Regions from separate parts of the Mesorhizobium sp. Primo-A genome, predicted to be linked through region 2. Evidence: riboswitches for the same ligand, from Rfam matches in the RefSeq annotation. Region 2 holds a riboswitch; the other holds the start of a gene.
What was found. Region 2 has a riboswitch for thiamine pyrophosphate ahead of EOC83_RS18095 (YkoF family thiamine/hydroxymethylpyrimidine-binding protein). Riboswitches for the same ligand answer to the same signal wherever they lie in the genome.

Region 1: linked by a shared signal. The riboswitch ahead of thiB (thiamine ABC transporter substrate binding subunit) and the one ahead of EOC83_RS18095 (YkoF family thiamine/hydroxymethylpyrimidine-binding protein) in region 2 are both predicted to bind thiamine pyrophosphate.

What each region holds. Positions count from the first base shown of each region.
Region 1 is NZ_RZTG01000006.1:36,206-45,124, reverse strand. Features, by position in the region: gene EOC83_RS12605 (ABC-F family ATP-binding cassette domain-containing protein) at 1-1,323, opposite strand, end outside; gene EOC83_RS12600 (thiamine diphosphokinase) at 1,325-1,984, opposite strand; TPP riboswitch at 2,072-2,186, shown strand; gene thiB (thiamine ABC transporter substrate binding subunit) at 2,230-3,228, shown strand; gene thiP (thiamine/thiamine pyrophosphate ABC transporter permease) at 3,237-4,862, shown strand; gene thiQ (thiamine ABC transporter ATP-binding protein) at 4,855-5,646, shown strand; gene EOC83_RS12580 (M48 family metalloprotease) at 5,905-7,374, shown strand; gene EOC83_RS12575 (RNA polymerase factor sigma-32) at 7,399-8,262, opposite strand; gene EOC83_RS12570 (amino acid ABC transporter substrate-binding protein) at 8,585-8,919, shown strand, end outside.
Region 2 is NZ_RZTG01000009.1:160,663-169,581, forward strand. Features, by position in the region: gene EOC83_RS18070 (DUF3309 family protein) at 1-15, opposite strand, end outside; gene EOC83_RS18075 (isoprenylcysteine carboxylmethyltransferase family protein) at 329-1,024, opposite strand; gene EOC83_RS18080 (ABC transporter substrate-binding protein) at 1,197-2,219, opposite strand; gene EOC83_RS18085 (ABC transporter ATP-binding protein) at 2,212-2,979, opposite strand; gene EOC83_RS18090 (ABC transporter permease) at 2,976-3,737, opposite strand; gene EOC83_RS18095 (YkoF family thiamine/hydroxymethylpyrimidine-binding protein) at 3,830-4,438, opposite strand; TPP riboswitch at 4,429-4,542, opposite strand; gene EOC83_RS18100 (hypothetical protein) at 4,727-5,044, shown strand; gene msrA (peptide-methionine (S)-S-oxide reductase MsrA) at 5,114-5,632, opposite strand; gene EOC83_RS18110 (glycosyltransferase family 39 protein) at 5,715-7,262, opposite strand; gene EOC83_RS18115 (hypothetical protein) at 7,562-8,269, shown strand; gene EOC83_RS18120 (hypothetical protein) at 8,355-8,669, opposite strand.

The DNA of each region.
Region 1 (8,919 bases), on a different contig from region 2:
TTCCAGCGTCTCCATGTCGAGATCGTTGGTCGGCTCATCGAGCACCAGAAGGTTTGCGGGCCGCGCCAGCACGCGCGCCAGCAAGAGCCGCGCCCGCTCGCCGCCGGACAACTCGCGCACCGGCGTGCGCGCCTGCTCGGGCTTGAACAGGAAATCCTTCATGTAGGAGACCACGTGGCGCTGCTCGCCATTGATGACGAGGTTTTCGCCGCGCCCATCGGTGAGATATTGTGCCAGCGTCTCCTGCGGGTCGACCGCCTCGCGCTTCTGGTCGAGCGTGGCGATCTCCAGATTGGTGCCGAGCCGCACCGAGCCGGCGTCCGGCTTCATCTCGCCGGTCAGCATTTTCAAGAGCGTGGTCTTGCCGGCGCCGTTCGGCCCGACCAGGCCAACGCGATCGCCACGCTGGATGCGGGTCGAAAACGCCTTGACCACGGTGAGATCGCCAAAGCTCTTTTCGATGTTTTTCGCCTCGATCACCAGCTTGCCGGACTCGGTGGCGTCGCTCGCCACCATGATCGCCGACCCTTCGGCCCCGCGATGACCGCGAAAACGCTGACGCATGGTCTGCAACTCGCCGAGCCGGCGCATGTTGCGCTTGCGCCGCGCCGTCACGCCGTAGCGCAGCCAATGCTCTTCGCGAACGATCTGGCGACCGAGCTTGTGCTGCTCGCGTTCTTCTTCCTCCAGAACCAGGTCGCGCCATTCCTCGAAATGGCCGAAGCCCTTGTCCAGCCTGCGGGTCTGGCCGCGATCGAGCCAGACCGTGGCGCGCGACACGCGTTCGAGGAAGCGGCGGTCGTGCGAGATGACGATCAGCGCCGAGGAGGTGCGGATGAGTTCTTCTTCCAGCCATTCGATGACCGAGAGGTCGAGATGGTTGGTCGGCTCATCGAGCAGCAGGATATCGGGCTCCGGCGCCATGACGCGGGCAAGGGCGGCGCGCCTCGCCTCGCCGCCCGACAGGTCGTTCGGACGTTCCTCACCCGACAGGCCGAGATGCTCCATCAGATAGCTGGCGCGGTAGGGATCGTCGGCGGGGCCAAGCCCGGCCTCGACATAGGCGCGGACAGTGGCAAAACCTTCCATGTCGGGCATCTGCGGCAAATAGCGGACGGTCGCCGAAGGCTGGCGGAACACTTCGCCGTCCTGCGGCTCGATCAGGCCGGCGGCGATCTTCAGCAGGGTCGACTTGCCGGACCCGTTGCGGCCGACCAGTGCGATCTTGTCGCCGGCCGAAGCCGTCAAGGCGGCGCCATCGAGCAGCGGCGTGCCGCCGAAGGTCAGTTTTATCCCATCAAGGTTGAGAAGGGGCGGGGCCATGTCAGCTTTCAGGTAAGGGATAGGGATGAGCGAGCAGCATCGCGCGGCCATGGCCGAGCGCGATTTCGAGGCGGCCCCCGGTCTTGTCGGACTTGACCTCGTTGGAAATGGTCAGCGACGAACCGAACGCCACCTTGACGTGAGCGAGCGGCCATTTGGCGCCGGTGACGGTCAGGCCGTCGAGCTCGGAAAAGCCGAGCACCGAAAACAGCGTGCCGTCGGCATAGTCGAAGCCGGCCGTTCCGCGCAGCAGGGGGATGCCTTCCTGAGCGCCGCTGGTCAAAAGCACGTCCGTTCCCGCCTCCGCCAGCCGCAGGGCGAGCGACAGATGCAGAAAAGCGTGGTCGGCGCGCTTGCCGCCAAAGGCGCCGGCCAGCACCAGGCGGGTCGCGCCGCGCTCCAGTGCCGCGGCGACGGCAAGTTCGCCATCGGTCTGGTCCTTTTCCGCCGGGAAGGTCCGGCGCGGCACGGAAGCGAGATCGTCCGGCAGGTTGGCCGGCACCGAATCGAAATCACCCACCCACAGCTCCGGCACGAGACCCAGCAACCGCGCATGACCGATGCCGGCGTCGGCGGCGATGACGCGGGAGCCTTTGACCTGACGGTCGAGCCGTGGCGTACGGATGAGATCGCCGCCAAGCAGGATGGTGAATGTGCTCATATCGTGTGGCCCTTACCAGCCCGGCACGGGAAACGGAAGGCGGCAAACTCCCGCTTGCATGGCGGATCGGCCCGGCCTATGTGTCGAAACGCTCTAACGGGGTGCCGGACGCGATCTTCGCGGACCGGCTGAGAGGCAGTCTCGCCAACCCGCTGAACCTGATCCGGTTTGTACCGGCGGAGGGATTAGACGTTTCGGACAGTCCGACGCCTCAATTCCTTTCAATTCAAACGAAGGAGGCGCCGATGCGCACGCTTTTATACGCTCTTGTTTCAGCAACGGTCGTGGCCTTGTCCGGGCCCGCCTTGGCCAAGGACAAGCTCACCGTCTACACCTATGAGAGTTTCACCGCCGACTGGGGTCCGGGTCCCGTGGTGAAGAAGGAGTTCGAGGCCGAATGCGGCTGCGACGTCGACTTCGTCTCGGTCGCCGATGGCGTCGCGCTGCTCAACCGCGTCAGATTGGAAGGCACATCGACCAAGGCCGATATCGTGCTTGGCCTGGATACCAATCTCACCGCCGATGCCAAGGCGTCAGGCTTGTTCGCGCCGCATGGCGCGGTGACGGATGTCAGTGTGCCGGGCGGCTGGAGCGACGACACGTTTGTCCCCTTCGACTACGGCTATTTCGCTGTCGTCTACGACACGCAGAAGATGAAGACGCCGCCGAAGAGCCTGAAGGAGCTGATCGAAGGCAGTGCCAACGACAAGATCGTCATCCAGGATCCGCGCACCTCGACGCCAGGCCTCGGCCTGCTTCTTTGGGTCAAGTCGGTCTATGGCGACAAGGCACCCGAGGCCTGGGCCAAGCTCAAGGCCAAGGTGCTGACCGTGACGCCGGGCTGGAGCGAGGCCTATGGGCTGTTCACCAAGGGCGAGGCGCCGATGGTGCTGTCCTACACGACGTCGCCAGCCTACCACATGGTCGCCGAGAACACGGAGCGCTACCAGGCGGCCTCCTTCGAGGAGGGCGAGTATCTGCAGATCGAGGTGGCGGGTATCACCACGACAGGAGCCAAGAATCCGCTGGCGGCCAAGTTCATGGCCTTCATGACCGGGCCGAAATTCCAGGATGCCATCCCCGAGACCAACTGGATGTTCCCGGCAGGCAAGACCGACAAGCCGCTCAATCCGGCCTTCGACAAACTGGTCAAGCCGACGAAGACCTTGCTGTTCAGCCCGCAAGAGGTCGCCGCCAACCGCAAGGCCTGGGTCGATGAATGGCTGGCGGCGATGAGCAAATAGGCAGCGCGATGGCGCCGGCGCATTCCACGGATTCCCGCGTCAGTGCCGGCATTGTCGCGCTCGCTGCAATCGCGCTGCTGATCGGCGGCGCGTTTGCCGGCCTGCTTTTCGAGGGCGCCCATGATTTCTCGGGCGCCTGGGCAGCCTTCGATCCCTATCTGCTTCGCGTCATTCGCTTCACGCTCTGGCAAGCGGTCCTGTCGACGCTGCTTTCGGTCATCCCGGGGCTGTTTGTGGCGCGCGCTCTGTCGCGGCATCCACGTTTCTTCGGCCGCGCCTTCATCCTGCAGATCTTCGCCGTGCCGTTGGCGCTGCCGGCCATCGTTGCAGCGCTCGGCATCCTGGCGCTTTATGGCCGTGCCGGCTACTTCGCCGGCGTGCTTGCCGTTATCGGCGGCGGAAGCTGGCCGGGCATCTATGGCCTGTCCGGCATTCTCGTCGCCCATGTCTTCTTCAACCTGCCGCTGGCGACGCGGCTGTTCCTCGAGGCGCTGCAGACCATACCGGCCGACCAATGGCGGCTGGCGAGCCAACTCGGCATGGCGGCCCGGCCGGCGTTCCGGCTGATCGAATGGCCAACGCTGCGCGCCGCACTGCCCGGCGTCGCCGGGCTTGTGTTCATGCTCTGCATCACATCCTTCACGATCGTGCTGACGCTCGGCGGCGGGCCGGCCGCGACGACGCTTGAGGTCGGCATCTACCAGGCGCTGCGCTTCGATTTCGATCCCGCACGGGCCGTTGCACTGACGCTGCTGCAGATCGCCTTGACCTTTATCGTGGTGCTGGCACTGACGCGGCTAGGCGCCAATGTGGTCGGCGACACCAATTTGCCGGTCGCGCAACGCCGCTATCTCTCGGTCAATCGGAGCGAGACCTGGTTGAACGCGCTACTCATCGTCCTGGCGCTGCTGTTCGTTGTCGGGCCGATGGCGGCAACCGTGATGGCCGGATTGAGTGCCGATCTCGCCCGCTTGGCCGGCGAGGCCACTGTCCGGCAGGCAACGCTGACCAGTGCGGCGCTCGCCTTCCTGTCGGCGCTGCTTTCGGTGATGCTGTCGCTGGCGCTGACCATGGCGCGGCGGGCACTGGCGCTGAACCGCCGTGCCGGCGCAAAGACACTGCTCGAACACGCCACCGATACAGGCGCCGGTTTTGTCCTGGTCGTGCCGCCGATCGTCGTCGGCGCCGGCTGGTTCCTGTTGTTGCGCCATGTCGGCGATGTCTTCGCCATCGCTCCGGTCATGGTCGTCACCGTCAACGCGGTGATGGCGATGCCGTTTGCGCTCCGCGCCGTGCGTCCCGCCTATGATGCAGCGAGCGAGCGTCACGAACGGCTCTGTGCACAGCTCGGCATTGCGGGCTGGAACCGGCTGATGCTGGTCGACTGGCCGTCGCTGCGGCGACCGCTCGCCACGGCCTTCGCTTTCGCCATGGCGCTGTCGCTCGGCGATCTCGGTGTCATTGCCTTGTTCGGCAGTGATTCCGTGCAGACATTGCCCTACCTTCTTCTGGCTCGGATGGGCAGCTACCGCACCGAGGATGCCGCCGGCCTCGCACTGCTGCTCGGCCTCGTCTGTCTCGCGTTGATCGTGGCGGCGCACTGGCTGGGAAGGGAGGAGGTCCGTGATGCGTGAAAAGGCGGCCAACGGGCTCGCGAAGGGCGCGCCGGTGCGGCTGGACAAAGTGTCGTTCAGCTATGGCAGCTATGGCGAGGCGCCGCTTGTTTTCGATGTCGAGTTTGCCGCGGCGACGATCACCGCCATCATGGGGCCGAGCGGTTCGGGCAAGTCGACACTGCTCAATCTGGTCGCCGGCTTCGAGACCCCACGGTCGGGCCGCGTGCTGGTCGGCGGTGTCGATGTCAGCGCCGAGCCGGCCTCGGCGCGGCCGGTGTCGATGGTGTTCCAGGAGAACAATCTCTTCGCGCATCTTTCCGTCGAGCAGAATGTCGGGCTCGGCCGCTCGCCATCCCTGCGGCTGACCGAGGCGGACCGCGCTGCGGTCGCCGAGGCGCTTGCGCGCACCGGTCTTGCGGGCAAGGAGAAACGCCTGCCGCGCGAGCTCTCCGGGGGCGAACGCCAGCGCGTCGCCCTGGCCCGCGTGCTGGTGCGCGACCGACCGGTGTTGCTGCTCGACGAGCCCTTCGCTTCGCTCGGACCGGCTTTACGCGACGAGATGCTGGATCTGGTTGCCGCCGTTCATGCCGAACGCGCCATGACAGTGCTGTTCGTCACCCACCAGCCGGAGGATGCACGCCGCATCGGCGAGCATATGGTGTTTGTCGACAATGGGTTGGTCGCCGCCACCGGCAAGGCTGATGATTTCTTCGCCGGGGCTGGTCCGGAGGCGTTCCGGCGCTATATCGGCGCGGGTGCCGGATATTCCACATCACGCGATGTTGCCCGGAAGCGGACATAATTTACGGTCAAACCGGCTCCAGGCGATGTGGCGTTTGCTTGCCATGACCGGGGGAGTGTGGCTAGGTCCGCCCTACCGGTCCGGCACAGGCCGTGATTTGCCTGCAGTATCCGGCGCCCGCCCCTGGGATGGGCCGCGGATACTGCAGCAGTTTGAGATATGGCACGTGAACATTCTGAAGATCGTCCCCGATTTTCAATGTCATGTGCCGGGACCCGAAAGGAAGCCGTTCTGGCGATCGGCGCTAACACATTGGGAATGAAACCGCTGGCGCGCTTTCTCGCGCTGGCCGGCTTTGCCGTGGCGTTGGCAAGCTGCCAGATGTTCACGCCGCCGGAGGTTCAGGAATCCGGCTTCCAGCCTTCCGACAAGCCGATCACGGTGGACAATGTCGGCGCCAACAACAAGCTCGCCGAATTGGCCAGGGCGCAGCATCCGCGCATCCTGGCGACCTATGGCGGCGAATATTCCGATCCCAAGCTCGAGCGCATGGTCGCCAAGGTGGTCGGTAGTTTGACGGTGGTGTCCGCCAACCCGACACAGACCTATCGCATCACCATTTTGAATTCGCCCAATGTCAATGCCTTCGCGCTGCCGGGCGGCTATCTCTACATCACGCGCGGCCTCCTGGCGCTGGCCAATGATTCGGCCGAGCTTGCAGCTGTCATCGCGCATGAGATGGGCCACGTCACCGCCAATCACGGCTTGCAGCGCCAGCAACTCGAGGCAGAGGAAGGCCTGGCGACCAAGGTGGTTTCCGATGTGCTCGGCGACAGCCCGACCGCCAAGGCGGCGTTGATCCGCGGCAAGCTGAGGCTCGCGCAATTCTCGCGCAACCAGGAGCTGGAAGCCGACGCCATCGGCATCAAGTCGATCGGCGAGGCCGGCTACGATCCTTTCGCCGCCGGCCGCTTCCTGCAATCAATGTCGGCCTACACCGATTTCCGCTCGATCAGCGGCGCCACCGACGCCAGCCTCGATTTCCTGGCCACGCACCCCAATACGCCGCAGCGCATCGATCTGGCGCAGCGCCATGCCCGCCAGTTCGGCGCGCCGGGCGTCGGCACGCGCGACCGCGATTCCTTCCTCGCCGGCATAGACGGCCTGCTCTATGGCGACACGCCGGAAGAAGGCTATGTACGCGGCGAAACCTTCCTGCATCCGGGCCTTGGCGTTTCGTTCACGGTACCGGACGGCTTCATCATCGACAATTCGGCGGCAGCGGTGACGGCCACCGGCCCCGGCGACATAGCGATCCGTTTCGATGGCGTGTCGATCGACAAGAACCGGGCGCTGACGGACTATATCCGCAGCGGCTGGGTGGCTGGTCTCGTCGACAGCAGCGTCAGGCAGGAAACCATCAACGGCAACGAGGCAGCGACCGCGCATGCCGGCGCCGAAGGCTGGCAGTTCGACATTGCGGTGATCCGCGCCGGCGGCCAGGTCTACCGGCTGCTGACCGCGGCCCCTTCGGCCAGCACGTCGCTGGACACAATCGCCCGCTCGGTCAGCGGCTCGTTCCGGATCTTGAGTGCCGCCGAAAAGGCGGCGCTGAAGCCGCTGCGCATCCGCGTCGTCACTGTCCAGCCTGGGCAGACGATGGGTTCGCTTTCGGCGCAGATGGTCGGCGTCGACCGTAAGCTCGACCTGTTCCGCGTCCTCAACGCGCTGTCGCCTGGTGCCGCGGTTTCGGCCGGCGACAAGGTCAAGATCGTCACGGACAAGTAGGCACCTGCGGACGCCTGCCGCCGTTCAGGCGGCAGTCGCCATGAACTCCGGATTCTGCTTCACCAACGCGACCTTCAGCTTTTCCATGGCGCGGGCCTCGATCTGGCGGACGCGTTCCTTGGAGATGCCGAGGGTTTCGCCGAGCGCTTCCAGCGTCGCGCCCTCGTCGTTAAGCCGGCGTTCCTCGATGATCCTCAACTCCCGTGCGTTGAGCGCGCGAAGCGCCTCCCTCAGCCAGAGCGAGCGGCGCGCGACATCGATCTTGTCGCCGACGATCTCGTCGGGCAGCGGATCGTCCGAGACCAGGAATTCCATGCGCTCGGTCGAACCCGCATCGTCGGCAACCGGCATGTTGAGTGAGGAGTCGGGAGCCGACAGCCGCGAATCCATCATCGCCACGTCGGCTTCGGAGACGCCGAGTGCTTCCGATACTTCGCGATAGAGCGTTGCGTTTGACAGTGGCTCGGCGCCATTCGCCAGCCGCGCGCGCAGGCGTCGCAGGTTGAAGAACAGCGCCTTCTGCGCCGAGCTGGTGCCGCCACGCACGATCGACCAGTTGCGCAGGATATAGTCCTGCATCGAGGCCCGGATCCACCATGTCGCATAGGTCGAGAACCGCACCTCGCGCTCCGGCTCGAAGCGGGCGGCGGCCTCGAGCAGTCCGACATGACCCTCCTGGACCAGGTCGCCGAGCGGCAGGCCGTAATGGCGGAATTTGGAGGCCATGGAAATGACCAGCCGCATATGCGCGACGGTGATGCTGTGCAGCGCGTTCTGGTCGTTGTCCTCTTTCCAGAGCAATGCAAGCCGATGCTCTTCGTCACGCTCGAGGTAGGGAGCCTTCATCGCCGCGCGGACCATGATCCGTCCTGCCGTGTCTTCCATCATGAGGCGCTCCCTGGGTGGTGCGGATGACTTTGCAAACTTGGCTGGCGCCTGGGTTGAAATGGCGGCGTCGTGCCCTAGAACAGCCAGAACTGCCATGCGCGGGAAAGGTTCCGCGACCGTGGCTGCGGGTATGTGTTGCCTGGCGGACTCCGGGGACTACCCGCGATAGCCGTGATGTCGGCTGGAAAGCGCCAGTTTGAGTATCTGATTTCAGAAACTGATTGTTTTTGGAATTCTGTTCCTTATTTTTTCGACTTGCATCTGTCAGTTTCCAGCGCTCACAATATGCCGGTCGGCCGGCCAAGGACGGGATCACAGAAAAATGAAATGGCTCAAGTCGCTCATCATCGCCGGAACGCTGCAGGCCTTGGCTGTCACCGCAGGCCATGCCGGCGCCAATCTCGACCAGATCAAGCAGGCCGGGGTCATCAAGGTCGGCACGGAAGGCACTTATGCGCCATTCACCTATCATGACACTTCGGGCGCACTGGTCGGCTTCGACGTCGAAATCGCCAAGGCGATCGCCGACAAGCTCGGCGTCAAGGTCGAATTCCTCGAAGGCAAGTGGGACGGGCTGATCGCCGGCCTCGACGCCAATCGCTATGACGCCGTCATCAACGAGGTCGGCATCACCGATGCCCGCAAGGCCAAGTACGA
Region 2 (8,919 bases):
AACAGAAACGGCCATCCTGGTGACGGCAACCAGAATTTAATTCCGGCACGCCTGTGGACCGCAGAAAGCCCACCAGCGTGGCGGGCTTTCCGATCGGCCGGAGATGGCGAGAAGCCGATTGCAGAAGCAATTACGCGAGGTAGTGAGTTTCAGCTTCACAGAGAGAGAATACTGAAATTGAAGTGTGGTATATATATCTCAAAATTTCTGAAATAAACGCCAGTAAAAGTCGCAATATTAGCTTGCACAAACAATGCGCAGGTCTATTGACGATCGAACGTTGCCAGTGTGGTTGCAGACCGAACGATTCTGCGCGCCGGGGCGCCTGTCAAACGACGCCGTAGAACAGCCTGTAGTGGACGCGCTTCATATAGTCCCGATACTCCGGCGTGACGGCCAGCAGCGCCTCTTCACGCAGGATGCGGTGCACCTGGAAGAAGGTGATCACCGCGTAGACGGCTAGATTGTAGAAGGAAAAGGCCGACAGCAGGAACAAGAGATGGCCGGCAAGATAGCCGGCATAGATCGGATGCCGCACCAGACGGTAGGCACCGCCTGTCATCACGCCGCGATTGCCCGGCAGAATGGCGAAAGAACGCCCCAGCGATATCTTTCCCCAGATTACGAACCCCAACGCCAGGGCCTGCAGCGGCGCCGCAACATGGACCGGGATGATGGCCACGCCCGGCTCCAGGTCGATGAAACCGACACCGAAGCTGGCGATCACGGAGACAACCACCGTGAGCGGGTTCCAGTCGCGAACCTTCGGCCGACGCGACAGAAGCAGCCAGGTAAAGGTCAGGATCTCGGAAATTGCCACCAGCGCCACATTGATGCGCGTCGGGTCGAGCATCAGGTGATACACGCCGCGGTAGACGAACATGCCCGCGAAGGCCAGCGCGCAGATCCGAAAGAAACCTTCCCGCAAATCCACCAGGATCTCACGCTTTCGGGCTGCGGACAGAATCCTGCCGTCACTGACGTGCGAAAGCGCCTCGCTTTTTGATATGAGCAATGCAGACACCCCAATGATCCCTCAGGGCGACCTTTGCACGCAACCATTGCCGGGCAGTTAATCAACAAGATCAGATCGGTATTAAACTGGCTGTCGGGGAGCCAGGGCGCCACTTCCAGACGACCTGCTCCACGCGGTCGCCAAGAAAGACTGGCGACCCATGTCATTTGGTTTTGCCAGACTAGCTCAGATAGTCGTTGCGGAAATAGCTCCCGAAATCCGGACGTCGAGCAACCAGCTTGCCGTCGGAATCGCGCAAAATGCCGGAGGCGAAGAGATAGTCGCCAATCGCTTCCATCTTGGCCGGATCCATCGTCCCGATGGCCCCGCTTTGGCTGCGTAGATAATGGCCGTCGATCAATGCCTTCAGCGAGGCGTGGATCAGCGCCGGATTGGTCAAGGCATCCTTGTTTGCAGCGATCAGCAGGGTTGCCGCATCGTCGGGGTGGTCGACAGCGAACTGGTAGCCGCGTCGCGTCGCCTGAACGAAGTCGGCCGCAGGCTTGGGATTGGCCTGGAGATAGGCTTCGCTCGAAGAGATCAGCGTCGTGTGCTCATCAGGCACGCCATAATCGGCATAGACGAAGCTGCGCTGCTTGACGCCCCTGAGTTCGGCTTCGACACCCTCCCAGGTCGAGACTTCGAGCGTGAAATCGACCGACCCATTGGCCAGCGCCTCATAGGCTGAGGTGCCGAGCGTCACCGTCTCGAAATTGCCCTTGCCGCCGTCGTGGCGAATGATGGTCGATATCAGCGCGTTTTCCCAGGCACTGCCGAAGCCGCCATAGATCAAGCCGTCGAGGCTTCTTGGGCTTTTGATCTCGTTGCGTGCCGCATTGAAGACCACGCGGCCTGTTTCGGATTGCACCACCGCATAGACGCCCTTCAGATCCGCCCCGGCGGTTCTCTGGGTGAACAGGCTGATGGTGCCGTTGATGCCGAAATCGGCGACGCGGTTTGCGACCAGCGTGCCCGCACCGGTATCGCTGTAGGGCAGGATGTCGACCTCGAGCCCGGCTTCGCGATAAAACCCTTTGTCGCGGGCGACGAACAGTCCGATGTGGTTGGTATTGACCGTCCAGTCGAGGGCGACGGTGACCTTTTGTGCCGCCGATTGTGCTCGAGCCCGACCCGTCCCGGCAATCAAGGGAAGGCCGGTGGCAAGGGTCAGCAACAAGGCCTGCCGGCGCGTCAAGTCAGTCATGATCGTGTCCTTTGGATGGATTGGGGTTGAGGATGATGTCGAGGATTTCGGCCTCGAGCGCGCTTGCCTGGCGCGCGGCATCGCCGCCAAGGCTGCGCGGGCGCGGCAACGGCACCCTGATTTCACGCACGATGCGGGCCGGGCGCGCCGACAGCACATAGATGCGGTCGGACAGGAACACGGCTTCGCGCACGTCATGGGTGATCAAGAGCGCCGTCCAGCGATGATGCCGCCACATCTGTTCGAGCCAGCGCTGCATGGCGGTGCGGGTCAGCGCATCGAGCGCGCCGAACGGCTCGTCGAGCAGGAGCATGTCGCGCTCCTGCACCACGGTGCGCAGCAAGGCCGCGCGCTGGCGCATGCCGCCGGACAGCTGCGCGGGAAAATGCCGCTCGAAGCCGGCAAGCCCGAATTCGGCAAACAACGGCGCAACGCGCGCCCGCGCCGCCTGTCTCCTCATACCTTGCACTTCGAGCCCGAGCGTCGTGTTGTCGAGGATGCGCCGCCATGGCATCAGCGCGTCGCGCTGCGGCATGAAGGCGAAGTGCCTGCCGTGGTCGTCGAGCCGCGCGCCGTCGAACAACATCTCGCCCTCGCCATGCTCGGCGCCGGTCAGAAGCTGGAACAGCGTCGACTTGCCGGCACCCGAGGGTCCAAGGATCGAGACGAACTCACCAGCGCCGACGCTGAGCGAAATATCGGCCAGCACGTCGAGCCCACCGAACGCCTTGTGCACATGCCGCAGTTCGAGCCGGCTCATCGCCAGGCCCCCTTCCCGGCAGTTTCCCTGTCGGCTCGCTCCCAGGGCATGGCAAGGCGCTGCAGCAACACGGTCAACCCGAACAGGACAAGGGTCAGCGCCGCGCTGACACCGACGGCGGCAAGAACCAGATCAGGACGGAAATTGTTTTTGGCGTTGAGCATGTAGATGCCCAGACCCTTCGCGGCACCGGCATATTCAGCGAAGATGGCGCCGACCACCGCATAGGTGATGGAGATCCTCAACCCGGCAAAGAAGTAAGGCAGCGCCGAAGGCAGCCGCGCCAGCAGGAAGATGCGCCAGCGCCCTGCCCCCATGGCGCGCAGCATTTGCCCGATCTCGGCCTCGGTCGCCTCATAGCCTTCGACCAATGCAACCAGCATCGGAAAAAAGGTGACCAGCGCCACCAGCATGATCTTGGGCGCCAGCCCGAAGCCGAACCACAGCACCACCAGCGGCGCGACCGCCACCAGCGGCAAGGTCTGGCTGACGATGAAGACGGGAAACAACGCACGCCGCAGCGGCTGGAAGAAGTCGACCAGCATCGACAGCACGAAGGCGGCGCTGAGCGAACAGGCAAAGCCAAGAAGCGTGGCACGGATGGTCGGAACGGCATTGTCGGCCAGCGCCTCGCGATTGAGCATCGCTTGCTCGAAGACGCGTGACGGCGCCGGCAGTATCGTGGCCCTGATGCCGGAATAGGTGGCATAAAGCTCCCACGCCAGCAGGAGCAAACCGGCCGAGATCATGGCCGGCATTGCCTTGACGAGAAAGCTCGCGATCGGGCGCGAAGCGACTGATGATGAGACCACGGGAGATAACCTTTGACGGCCGCGAGAGCGGCGCGGCTTCAGACGGCCGACGGGCTGTTGGCCGAGACCGTGACGTCGAGGGTTACGTGGCCAGCGCCTGGTCCGAAACGGCAGAAAGCCTCGTCCAGCGCCGAAAAGATCGCACCGGCATCACCGCGCAGTTTCGTGCAGAAATGTTTGGAGCGCTCATAGACGCCGGACTGCTTGAGAAAGTCTATGCAGCCGTAGATCTCGTCCATGTGGTCGTCTGTGCCCATCACATAGAGCGAGAACTGCGCCGCCGCCGGCTGGCCGGTGGCAGCAGCATTGCGCACCGCCGCGATGGCCGCGTCCTTGCGGGGGCCGAGTGGACCGACGGGCCCGCCAAACGCATCGGAGCGGCAGATCGGATCGTCCGGCTCGCCAGGGCAGCCGCGCGAGATGGTGGCCGACAACACGCAATGTTTGCCGCTGCGTGCCGCCGCCACGAAGAGGTCGCGCATGGCAGGAAACAGCACTTCGGGCGGCCCGATCAGCAAGGTCGAGATGTCGTCGGTCTCGATCCTGAGTTTGTCGCGCCAGGGATCGAGCGCACCGAGCGCGCCAAGGATGACACCGACGAAATCGTCGGTCATGGGATATAGGGAAATCTGTGCGCCTGAAAACATCGCCCGCCTCGCTCCGCTGGTATTACCCAGATCAGCTTCTAGGGTCTGTGGGCTTGCCGCCCCCGTCTCAGCCCCGACCGTACGGAGCACCCCTGTGGATGTGCGCCTTAAAGCATCATTCGAGTTGAAGGAAAAGCCGTTTTTTTTATCGCACTGCGCCAAAAGCATTGCGCCAGGGCGGGAGCGGTTGGCTCTGCCGGCGCGAGAATTTATCGGGAACCTTCACCAGGCCGCGAGGTTGTCCCACCAGTCGCTACGCGACGAGTTCACAGACAATGGAGACAAACCATGTTCATGAAAATCCTCGCAGCTTCGGCGCTCACCATTGGCCTGGCGACATCGGCCATGGCGCAGAGCAATGGCACAAGCGGCACCGACGGATCCGGCGGCAGCGGCAAGTCGGTCACCGTCGACCCAAATACGCCGGCTTCGCCGAACACGGTAGACCCCGGCACGACCAACAGTACGACGGTAGCACCGGGCGCCACGAATTCAAACGCGGATGAAAATTGCCCTGCCCATCCGCAGGGCGCACAGCCCGATGCCAGTGGAACGTCGCCGGGCACCACCGCGCCGACAGTTAATGACAACCATTGCGGCAAGTAGGAATTGCAATGAAAAGAAGCCGCGGAGCGAGCGCTCCGCGGCTTCTCAAATCCTGTCGTATCAGTGTATCTACGGCACCGCTTTTTCCCGAACCGGCAGCTTCCACCCCGGCCTGACGAAGTGGCAGGTGTATCCGTTGGGGTATTTCTCCAGATAGTCCTGATGCTCGGGCTCGGCTTCCCAGAAGGGGCCAACGGGTGCGACTTCGGTGACGACCTTGCCCGGCCACAGGCCCGAGGCATCGACATCGGCGATCGTGTCCTCGGCGATGCGCTTCTGTTCGTCGCTGGTGTAATAGATCGCCGAGCGATAACTCGTCCCGACATCGTTGCCCTGGCGGTTGCGGGTCGTCGGATCGTGGATCTGGAAAAAGCGTTCCAGCAGCGTGCGATAGCTTATGATGGCCGGATCGAAATTGATCTCGATGGCTTCGGCATGGCTGCCGTGGTTGCGGTAGGTGGCGTTGGGCACGTCGCCGCCGCTGTAGCCAACACGGGTGGAAATGACGCCGGGATAGCGCCGTATCAAATCCTGCATACCCCAGAAGCAGCCACCGGCAAGGACTGCGCGTTCGGTCGAAGTCGCCATATCACGTCTCCTCAAAGGCAAGTTTGTCTGGACATAGATGGGCATTGTCACCTGCTTCGTCCAGCGGACCGGCGGATCTGCTTCAGTTGCTCGGTCGGGCGAGGCCGTCGATAGCACCCGGCAACTGCCGCGCGCCAGGCGGAATGGCTGCGAAGCTGATCGCCACCGGCGGCGCCTTGAGCGACCAGTCGAAAAGAACGGTTTTGATCGGGATGTCGCCCACCCACGCCTGCAGATAAGATGGCACATCGCGCCCGGGCCAGACCAGCAATATGCCATGCTCGCGCAGCCGCTCCTTGGTGATCCAGGGGGCGTACTGCATGTTCAGTTCGGTGAAGATCGACGGCTTGTCATAGGCATTGAGGCCCGCCAGCGGCGCAATAAGGGCATGGCCGCCGACGATGTCGAGCCGATCGGGCGTCGCAGCGTGCCAGACAGCCTCTGCCTCATCCGAGATCTTTTGCGCCGGCCAGCAGACGGCGTCCATGCGCCCACGCAGATTGCATTTCGTCCAGCGGATGCCCGCATAGGCACCGGATATGCCGACAATGGAGATGAGCGCGCAGATCGCCAGCTTTCGCATCTCGATGGCGCCGAGGCGATGGCCCAGCAAGGCGAGCGCCACAACGCCAGCAAGATTGTACATCGGCGCGCCCCAGGCCTCGCCGGCGCCGGTGAACAGGGACGCCACCATGACGAGGATCGCCGGGCCAACCCCCATCCACAAGAGATAGACCAGCGTGCCGCGCCCGACGGGCTTTTGCGGCGCGGGCGAGCGCCGCAGCAGCCCTGATATCGCCAGCACCAGAAGAAAGCCGCAGAGCCCAGCCATCTGGACGCCGATATAATAAAAGCGGGAGCGATGAGCCACCACCCACTGATCGCGCCAGGCGGCATAGGTCAGCGGCAGGAAATCGACGCGGCAGAGTTCGGCGGCCAGTGGAGCGGCGACAGCGCCGAAAACCGCGAGCCCGAGCCATGGCCAGGGCGTGGCGAGCCGACTGCGTGCGCGTGTGTCCGACAGCAGCCAGATCGCCCCGAAAAGCAATAATAGGCCGGTGGAAAGCTTGGCATAGAGCCCGACGCCCGACACCAGCCCGAGCGCCAGCCACCAGCCCGGCCCACCACCACGGCCCGCACGCCACAACAGCCAGCAGATAGCGGCCCAGAAGGGCATCTGCGCGTAGTCATGATTGAACTGTGGGGTCGGCCAGCCGAAGAAATAGAGCGACGGCATCAGAAGCACGGCGGCCAGCGCGCGGGTTCGCCCGAGCATGTCGCGGGCCAGCAGATAGACTAGCACGAAAGTGGCCGAGATCGTTAGCTGAGCCACGAGATATTGCGGCCAGCGGAACGATCCGGTCAGAAGATGGCTGATCTCGAGCAGCCAGCCGGGAAGCTGTGGATGCTTGTAGGTCAACAGCACCCATTCGCGGCCCCACATGAAGCCTTCGACGACATCGTTGGGCGGTGACACGTCGACAAGCGCGGGCGCCACGGTCCAGCACAGGATCTGTGTCAGGCATAAAAGCGCCAGGCCGGCTTCTGGATAGCGCGTCAGCCCCTGCCAGATCGACGACTGCCGCCAGTCGCCTGGAACAGAACTGCCGACCGGCAGCCAACCGTTCATGGGTTCGTCGATTCGCGTCATGCGGTGGATAAATCACACCGGACGGTTTTTGGAACAGCCCAGAACTCGAAGCTTACGAAAATGTAAACTTGGGTGACCATGGCAAAACCAAGATTGAGGCAGAGTTTCGCGCCACCATGCCGCCTCTCTCATCATCACATGCCAGCAGGACAACAATGGAACACGCCGTCCCGGAGCGCCCTGAACATGCCGGGCACGGCGCATCGGGCGTGATCGCGGCAGGCGTCGCCTACGCCTGACCGGTTCCCGTCCCCCAAAAAGCATCCAGGATTTGATAAATGCGCCACCACCATGCCATCATCCACTACCGTGCGCTCGATTTCTGGATGGCCCGTGCGGCCGTTCTCGTCATCATCTGCCTGCAGCTTCTGGTCATCAACAATCTCTCATTCGGACCGCGCTGGCTAGCGCCCGCGCTGGAGGCCGCTCTGCTGCTGCCCTTGTCGGTGGCCACCGCCTGGACACAGGCCGCCACCCGCAAGGCGGTCGAGGACCACGAGTGGCATGCGATCGGCCAGTTTCGGGTCATGATCCGCAGAACAGCCCTGACCATGACCGCCATCATCAGCATCATGAACTGCGGTTCGCTGGTCCTGCTGGTGCGTGCCTTGCTGGAGGGCCATGCCGGCAACAGCGGCACGACGCTGCTGATCGACGCACTCAACATCTGGGTCACCAACGTCATCGTCTTTGCCTTGTGGTTCTGGAGCACCGACCGCGGCGGCCCGCCGACCTGCGGCCTCGTCAAGCTTGCGCAGGCCGATTTCCTGTTCGCGCAGATGACGTTGAACGACCGTGACCTCCGAGATTGGCTGCCCGGTTTCGTCGATTATTTCTTCCTCGCCTTCACCAATGCGACAGCGTTTTCGCCCACCGATACCTTGCCCCTTTCCCAGCGCGCCAAGCTGCTGATGATGGCCGAGGCCATGATCTCGCTGCTGACCATCGCGCTGGTCGCGGCACGCGCGGTCAACATCCTCGCTTGATCGGCCCGACACGCGAAATAGCCCGCCCGGCGCACCGGAACGGGCTATTTTGGGTTGCCTTCGACAGTTGAAATGCAGCGCCGGCCTAGTGGCGCTTGCCCAGCCTGTAGCTGTTGCCGCCCAGCAGGTTCACGCCGAGCCCGCTCAGAACGCCACCGACGATGCCGGTCTTGTTGCCGTTCAGAATGCCTGAGACGACATTGCCGCTCAGGATGTTGTTGCCGCTGAGCACGTCGTTCAGCGCGGTGATCTTGCCAAGGTCGATGGACGGCGAAACATTGATCAGGCTGCTCGAATTGCCTCCCCAGCCGCCCGAACCTCCGCACCCACAACCTGCCTCGGCGGCTCCAACGGACGATGCAACTGCAACAGCGGCGAAAATAACAGTGAACTTGTTCATGAAAGCTACTCCCGTTTGATGATGGAGATGGCTTCCGTCTTCTGTGGTCTACCTCTTGCTTAACAATATATGAACAATTCATCCGCTCAAGTCTTTATCTAGTTTCGGTGCTTCAATCAAAAATTAACAATAATCATTATGCATAACCGACATGATTAACTTGCTTATCACAACGGACGACGACGAGACCGGTCAACTCGAATGCCGCTCAGCAATGGCCGATCGGAAATGCAAAAAAGCCCGCCCCGGC